Regions from separate parts of the Bradyrhizobium sp. CCBAU 53421 genome, predicted to be linked through region 2. Evidence: riboswitches for the same ligand, from Rfam matches in the RefSeq annotation. Region 2 holds a riboswitch; the other holds the start of a gene.
The links. Region 2 has a riboswitch for cobalamin ahead of XH92_RS38975 (TonB-dependent siderophore receptor). Riboswitches for the same ligand answer to the same signal wherever they lie in the genome.
Positions count from the first base shown of each region.

Region 1 (4,272 bases), 1.6 Mb from region 2:
GATCTCCACCTCGGCGCGATCCGGATGCTGCACCACATCGCCCATCGCGCGCATCTGATCCTTCACCTCGTCCAGCGTACGCGGCACCGTGAATTCGACCAGATGCATGCCGTGGGCCTTCAAGAGATCGCGGGTCGCGCGCTTGTCGAACAGGCTGACCACGACGATGTCGGGCTTGAGCAGCAGCACGTCCTCGGCCTCGCCGGACAGAAGCGGATAGTTTCGCGCCTTTTCGGCGGCCCAGGATTGCCAGGCGTCACGCGAGAAACGGCTGAGGCCCATGATCTGGTCCGGGTCGGCCAGCGACAGCACCAGCTGGTCGCTGCAGACATTCATCGAGACGATGCGCGGTCCGGCGGCGGAGGCGGCTGCACACGACATCAGCCATGCCGCAACAAAGGCTGCCAGACGTCGCGCGCGCATTAGACGTCCGCCCACGGCACAATGACGGCCTCGCGCTGAAATTCGGCGCGGTAGGCGCTGACCCGGAATACGCTGGCCAACACGCTCTCCGACAACGCCACAGCGGGCGCGCCTTGCGCCGCCAGCCGTCCCTCCGACAGCACCAGCACATGATCGGCAAACCGCGCCGCGAGCCCGAGATCGTGCGTCACCACGACGACCAACACGCCGGTGTCGGCGACGTTGCGCAGCTTCTGCATCACGTCGATCTGGTGGCGCGGATCGAGCGAGGCGGTCGGCTCGTCGGCGAGGATCACCGGCGCCTCCACCGCCAGCACCCGGGCCAGCGCGACGCGGCTGCGCTCGCCGCCGGAGAGCTCGGTGACGCGGCGATCGCTGAACGCGGTGACGTCGACCGCCTGCATCGCCCGCAGCACCGCCTCGATATCCTTCGGCGACAGCCGCGCCGGATCGGTCGCGCCATGCGGATAGCGGCCTAGCGCGACGATATCGCGCGCCGGCAGCGGCCAGTGCACCATATGCCCTTGCGGCAGATAGGCGAAGCGCCTGGCGCGCTCGCGCAGCGGCAGCGACGCCAATGTGTCGCCGCCGATCCGGATCTCGCCGTCGGACGGAATCAGCCCGGCCAACGCACGCAGCAGCGTGGTCTTGCCGGCGCCGTTCGGCCCGACCAGCGCGACCAGATGACCGGCTGCCAGCGACAGCGAGACATCGTGCAGCACCTTGCGGCTGCCGAGCGAGGCGTTGAGCGCGGTGGCGGAGAGCAGCGTCATGCCACGCCTCCGCCGAGCGCGCGGCGTTCGCGCATGATGAGGTAAAGGAAGAACGGCACGCCGATGATCGAGGTCAGCACGCCGACCTTGATGTCCGAGGTCTGGGGGATGATGCGCACCGCGATATCGGCCGCGAGCAGCAGTGCCGAACCGGCGAGCGCGCTCGGCACCAGGAGCCGCGCCGGATCGTGACCGATCAGAGGACGCATCAGATGCGGCGCGACGAGGCCGATGAAGCCGATCGTGCCGGTCACCGCCACCGCGCCGCCGACGCCGAGCGCAACACCCGTGATCACGAGGAGCCGCAGCCGCCCGACATCGACGCCGAGGCTCTGCGCGGCTTCCTCACCGAGCGTCAGCGCGCGGAACGCGCTCGCCTGGCTGAGCAGGACGGCAGCACCCGCGATGATGAAGGGCAGCGCCAGCGCCACGTGCTGGAAGCTGCGGTCTTCCAGCGAGCCGAGCAGCCAGAATGCGATCTCCAGCACCACGAAGGGATTGCTGGAGAGATTCATCACCAGCGCCGTCGCAGCCCCGGCAAAGCTCGAGATCGCAAGCCCGGCGAGGATCAGGATCAACAGCCCGGCATTGCGGCCGGCGATCGCGAGCAGCGCGAACACCGAGCCGAACGCGGCGATGATCGCCACCACCGGCAGTGCGTAGGAGCGGACATCGGCAAGGCCAAGCGCGATCACCAGCACCGCGCCGAATGCCGCCGATTGCGGCGCGCCGAACAGCGACGGCGAGGCCAGCGGATTGCGCAGCAGGCCCTGCAGCGCCGCGCCTGACAGCCCGAGGATACCGCCGATCGCGAACGCCAGGATGGTGCGCGGCAGCCGGATCTCGCGCACGATCACCTGCGCCACGTCGCTGCCGCCGCCGAACAGCGCCTCGATCACCGCAAGCGGCGACAGCCGCACCGGCCCGACGCCGAGCGAGATCACGCACAGCAGGACCACGAGCGCGAGCAGCGCCGCGGTGGCGCTCCACCGGCGCCGCGCCGCGACCTCGGCCGCCAAGGCAAAATCCCGCACGCTCATCCAATCCATGCTCTTACAGCGATCGCCGTGGCAGACAAGCGACACCCGACAAAAACCGTGGTCCCCCTGGCCGCCGCCCGACCGCCGCCGGATTGACTTTGCCGACCGGCCGAACCCTAGATGACCATGACGGTTCTTTCATGAGATGAAAAGGGAATGCGGTGCGGGGAGACTTCCCCAATGCCGCGGCTGCCCCCGCAACTGTATGCGGTGAATCCTTCGTCACAGGCCACTGGGAATCTCGGTCCTGGGAAGGCGACGAAGGGTAACGACCCGCGAGCCAGGAGACCTGCCGTCAGCCGTGGTCACACGCGAAGATGCCGGTCGGGGAGTACAGGCATGAGCTTCACCTGATGCTGCAAGCACGATGGTGAGACTGGTTCGCGGTGACGTGCCACTGACGTCACCGAGGTCTCGCTTCATGTTCTCCCTCCCTCCGCATCGGCGCCGCCGCGCGCTTCTGCTCGCGTCGACGATGATCGCGCCGACAATCATCATCTCCACCGCGCGGGCGCAGCAGGCGCCCTCTCCCGATCAGCTGCCGGCCATCGAAGTCACCCGGCCGAACGACCAGAATTTCACCCGCGCCAGGCCGGCCGCTGACGAGGCGCCGGCGCCGCGCCGCCCGGCGCCGGGCACCCCGCAAGGCAACAATGTAGGCAGCGGAGCCGGATCGAACACGACAGGGACTGGAGCAGCCTCCGGAACTGGCGGCACTGGCGGCGGCCGCCAGTTCGCCGGCATCGTCGGCTCCTCCTCGGCCGTGATCACCGCCGACGACATCGCGCATTCGCCATCGCAATCGCTGCCCGAGATTCTCGCGCAGGTGCCGGGCGTCCAGCTGCAATCGCTCTATGGCGGCCCGAACGGCGCCAAAACCTCGGTCGACCTGCGCGGCTTCGGCGCATTCGCCTCCGACAACACCCTGTTCCTGCTCAACGGCCGCCGCCTCAACGACGTCGACAAGGCCGGCTTCGATCTCACCACGATCCCGCTGGATTCGATCGAGCGCATCGAGATCACCCGCGGCAACACCGGCGCGGTGCTCTATGGCGACAATGCGGTCGGCGGCGTGGTCAACATCATCACCAAGACCGGCGCCGGCGGTCCGCCGGCCACGATGCGCGCCGAAGGTGGCTTTGGCTCGTTCAACACCCGCATGGCCGCGGTGTCCGCGGCGCTCAATTCCGGCCCGTGGTCGACCTCGTTCTACGGCAACGGCATCAAGTCCGACGGCTACCGCGTCAACAATGCGCTCGACCAGCGCAACGCCGTCGGCAACGTCAACTACACGACATCCGATCTCACCGCCTTCCTCACCGTCACCGGCAGCGACCAGAAGCTCGGCCTGCCCGGCGGGCGCCTAGTCGATCCGTCGATCGGCGTCAACGAGCTGCTCACCGATCGCAGAGGCGCGGCAACGCCGTTCGACTATGCCAATCAGCAGACCGCCAGCGTCACCGCCGGCTTCACCAAGACGCTGATCAACGGCGTCGACCTCATCGTCGACGGCGGCTGGCGGCAGCGCGAGACGCAAAGCGGTTTCTTCGGCACCGTGCCGACCATCAACTTCGCCTCGACCTACAATGACGCGGCGCTCGAAACCTGGTCAATCACGCCACGCCTCAGCGTCAAGAACGTCATGCTCGGCATGCCGTCGACGATCCTGACCGGCATCGACCATTACGATTCGACCTTCCGCGAGGCGCGCGGCGCCTATCGGGGCGTCGATCCCTATCACATCTACAATATCGAGCAGCAGACCGTGGCCGGATACTGGCAGCATACGCTGGGCCTGCTGCCGACGACCGATTTCTCTTACGGTGCGCGCGTGCAAAACACGAGCGTCTCGGCGCGCGATCGATACGATCCGAATGCGCCGTTTGCCTTCGACACGCAGGCGGCACCGCTCGACAGCAACGAGACCCAATACGCACTGCATGTCGGCGCCGAGCATCGCTTCACCGACACCTTCTCGGTGTTCGGCCGTGCCGCGCGCGCCTTCCGCACGCCCGACGTCGACGAGCGCGTGGCAT
Region 1 is NZ_CP030047.1:752,454-756,725, reverse strand. It holds gene XH92_RS03385 (ABC transporter substrate-binding protein) at 1-423, opposite strand, end outside; gene XH92_RS03380 (ABC transporter ATP-binding protein) at 423-1,196, opposite strand; gene XH92_RS03375 (iron ABC transporter permease) at 1,193-2,236, opposite strand; cobalamin riboswitch at 2,350-2,548, shown strand; gene XH92_RS03370 (TonB-dependent receptor) at 2,712-4,272, shown strand, end outside.
Region 1: another riboswitch for cobalamin. It lies ahead of XH92_RS03370 (TonB-dependent receptor); the one in region 2 lies ahead of XH92_RS38975 (TonB-dependent siderophore receptor).

Region 2 (4,272 bases):
ATCTCGCCGCTGCGCGAGGAGACGTAAAGCTCAGTGCCGTCAGTATCGCCGAGGCCGATCAGATAGAGCGGCCGCAGCGGATCAAAGCGCGCGGTGACCGACCATTGGTCGCGCGTCACGGTATCGAGCAATTGCGGCCGCACCGCATGCGGATGATGCCGGGCAACAGCAAGGGCCTGATCCGGCGTGATGCCGTCGATCACGCGGCCGTCGATTGCAGAAATGGTGACGGCGGCTCCCTTCCAGCCAGTCACGCGATAGACCGGAACATCGTCCATCATCGAGAGCCGGAGATCGCGCGGATACTGCTCTGCACCCGCGATCGCCATCGCGCGATCGGGGCCGACCTGCACCTTGTCCCACGGAATGACAGGGAGCGCGGCAAGGCGCTCGCTGTCGGTGAGGCGCGGAAACGCCACGTACATCATGACGAGGCCGGAGATGAACCACATCGCGAACAGGATGCACGTCGCAATGCCGATCCAGCGATGGACGACATAAAGCCATCGCCGCGCTCGCCGGATCAGAGCGTTGCGCATGGTCAGAACTTCACGTTGACGGACAGTTCGGCGGTGCGCGGCATGCCGAGCAGCCACTGCCCCGTGCCGTTCGAGGTTACCGCGTAGAGCTTGTCGAACAGATTGTAGACGCGGAACGCGACCGTGGTGCGGTCATCGGGCTTCCATTTGATGCCGCCATTGACCACATTGTAGCCTGGCCGCAACTGGGTGTTGGCGAGATCGGAGTACATCGCACCGACCATTTGCACGCCGCCATAGACCGACCAGTTGGGCGCGAAGTCCCAGGTCAGCCAGACGTTCGCGACCTGCTGCGGCACGTTCACCGGGACATTGCCGTTGTAGCTGACGATCTTGCCGCCGACCACCTGGCTGTTGTTGTCGTACCTCGCGCGCAGCAGCGCAAGATTGGCGTCGACGCGCCAGCCATCATTCAGTGCGAGCCCGACCGATCCTTCGACGCCGCGGGAGGATTGCTGGCCGATCTGCAGCGCCAGGCCGGCGGTGGGATTGCTCGGATCTGGAATCGTCAGGCCGGTCTTGACGATCTCGTAAGCAGCCAGCGTCCACTCGCCGCGCCCGCCCCAGAACGACTGCTTGACCCCGATCTCGGTCTGCTTGCCGGTGGCGAGCTGGAAGGTTTTCTGCGAGACGGGCAGCGAGATCAGGTTGCTGACCGGATCGACGCCGACCGCGTACTGGCCATAGAACGCAAGGTTCTTGATCGGCTCATAGACGAGGCCGGTACGCCAGCTGGTCCCCGACAGCGTGGTTTCAAAACTGTTCGCCGGCGTCTTGTAATCGGTGCGATCGACCTCCGGGCGATCATATCTGACGCCGGTGACGAGCGACAATTGATCGGTCAGCGATATCCGGTCTTCGGCAAACAGCGCGTATTGATTGACGGACGCGTTGAAGCCCGGCGTCGTCGCCGTGGTCGTCGCGAAGAACGATCCGGGATCGAACACGTAAGGATTGACCGACGACGCGCCGCCATAGGGCGAGTTGTTGGTGTGGGTGAAGTCGATCCGGTTGACGTCGAACCCGGCAACGAACTGGTTGGCTAGTCCGAGGACGTGGCCGCTGAAGGTCGCATCCATGCGGTTGCCGAGCTGCTTCTGGTCGTGGAAGATCTCGATATAGCTCGAGCGGTCGATCAGCTGGGTCTTCGAATTCCAGGTGTAGTTTTCGATGTCGCGCCAGTGCCGCTCGCTGGTCAGATAGTACAGCGTGTTGTTGATCTTGACGCCGTCGGCGACGTCCCACTCGGTCTTGAACTGGGTCCAGCTGTCCTGATAACGGATCGCGCTGTCTGATGCATTGTAGTTCTTGAAGCGCAGCGCGTCCTGGATCGAGCCGCCAACCAGCGGCGTGCCGAAATAGCGCGACGGGCTGCGGTCGCCATAATCCTCTGACAGCGTGAAGGCGAGATTTTCGGACGCCTGCACCCGCACCGCGGCGGAGATCACCGCATTCGAGGTCTTGTCGCGATCGACCCAGCCGTCCGACACGTTGCCGGTGGCGTTGATGCGATAGGACACATTGGGATTGATGGGACCGGTGCTGTCGACCGACAACCGCCGCGTCATGTTGCTGTCGAGCGAGACCTCGGCCTCGTTATAGGGCGTGGTGAGCGGTTTTTTCGGGATCACGTTGATGACGCCGCCGATCGCGCCTTCGCCGTACAGCACCGAGGCCGGGCCGCGCAGCACCTCGATGCGCTGCGTGGACCAGGTGTCGTAGGGAAACGTCAGGGTGCCGGAGCCGATATAGAAGCGCGTGCCGTCATACAGCGTCATCACCGAATTGCTGCCGGCAAAGCCGCGGGTGCTGAACGACACGCCGCCATTGCCCGGTGCCGGCGTTGCGATGAACCCGGCCGCGTTCTGGGTGACGGCATCGAGCACATTATGCTGGCCGCGTTCGGCGATGGTCTGCGCCGTGATGATCTCGACGCTGGCCGGCGTTTGCAGCGGCGTCAGATTGAGGCGGCTGCCGGTGCCGCCCTGCGTGGTGGCGTTGAGCGTCGGCGATGCCGACCCCCATGCGCCCGACGCCGCGGCGCGCGGCGGGCTAGCGGTAGCCGCTGGCGTCGCAGGTCTGGCGCGTGGCCGCGACGACGCCGGGTTTTGGCTTCGCGCCGCAGGCTTGGGCCTTGCGGATGTCGAGGGCGCCACCTCGATCGGATCGAGCGCGGTGGGTGGAGATGTTTGTGCCGAGCCTTCGGCGGGCAGCAGCAGCGATGACAGGGAACAAACGAGACCGAGGCGCCATTTGCGCGCAGCGGGAGAGGACGGAGACATGAAACGACTCGCGGTAACGTGGCACGTCACCGCGAACGCGGACTGGCGCATTGCCGAAAAGGCAGTGCTCCGATCCCACCAGGACGCCCCCGCCCGATGTGCTCGCGTGTGACCACGACTGACGGCAGGTCTCCTGGCTCACGGGTCATCGCCTGTCGACGCCTTCCCGGGCCGATGGCCCAGTGGCAAATTGACGAAAGGCTCGCCGTTTACAGTTGCGGGGACAGCTGCGGCATTGGGGTTACCCTCGCACCGCATTCCCTTTTGATCCCCGAAGGGAACCGTCGGCAAAAACGATAGGTGGTGCGGGATGGGCTGTCAATTCGATGCGATTGTCGCACACATGCTTTGCGGGATGGTGCTGCGGCGACGACACGGCGATGTCATGGCTGACGCGGAGACTTCCTAGACCCGTCATCCTGAGGAGCCGCGAAGCGGCGTCTCGAAGGATCGACGGCCACCAGCCGGGCCGTCGACCTTTCGAGACGCGCTACGCGCTCCTCAGGGTGACGGATCACTCGACGCAGCCCTGCATCACCTCATCGATCTCGGCACGCGAGAGCGCCCCCATCTCCGCAATGAACACGATTCGCGTGCGTGGCACGCCCGCTGCCGGCACGCCGCCCGCGGCCAACGTCGCGCGCCCGCCGGCGAGTTGGAATACCGTCAGCCGTCCGGGTTGCTCCACCGTCTCGAACAATCCTTTCGCGCGTGCCAGCCTCGGCGCCAGTTTGCCGATCGCCTGCTGCAGGCGCGACAGCAAGACCCGCCGCTCCGAGGCCCAGCTCAGCGTCTCGAACCGGTCGGATACCGGCCGTCGCGGCGCGGTCTCGCGCGGCGTCGGCACATGATCGAGATCGGCCGGAAACACCAGCTCGGCCGGGACCTCGCCATGCAGCGCATCGACGATCACCGCCGCCGGCCGCACCGCGCGCACGGCAGCGCGGTTCGCGGCGCAGGCGGCCGCATCGGCGAGATCAACCTTGCTCAGCGCGACCACGTCGGCCGCCCGCAACTGCGAGCGCAGCAGCGCGTCGTTCAGCATCGCCGCAGGCTGCGTCGCGTCGACCACGCACAGCACGGTCTCCAGCGGCGCCTCCTGCCAGATCACGGGATCCATCAAATTGCGCACGATGTCGGCGGGATCGGCGATCCCGCTGGTCTCGATCACGATCAACTCGGGGCGCGGATCACGCCGCAACAAATTGGCGAGCGTACGCAGCAGATCGCCCTCGAGCGTGCAGCAGATGCAACCATTGCTCAGGCTGACCACGCCGTCGCCGGCGCCTGCGATCAGCTCCGCGTCGATATTGATCGCGCCGAAATCATTGACCACCGCCGCGATGCGCCGTCCCTGCGCATGCGCCAGCAGATGGTTCACGACCGTGGTCTTGCCCGCCCCGAGAAAACCCGCGACCAGCAGGATCGGGACCGGCACGTCAGCCTCCAAT
Region 2 is NZ_CP030047.1:8,426,380-8,430,651, forward strand. It holds gene XH92_RS38970 (PepSY domain-containing protein) at 1-539, opposite strand, end outside; gene XH92_RS38975 (TonB-dependent siderophore receptor) at 542-2,821, opposite strand; cobalamin riboswitch at 2,927-3,122, opposite strand; gene XH92_RS38980 (GTP-binding protein) at 3,336-4,259, opposite strand; gene XH92_RS38985 (amidohydrolase family protein) at 4,261-4,272, opposite strand, start outside.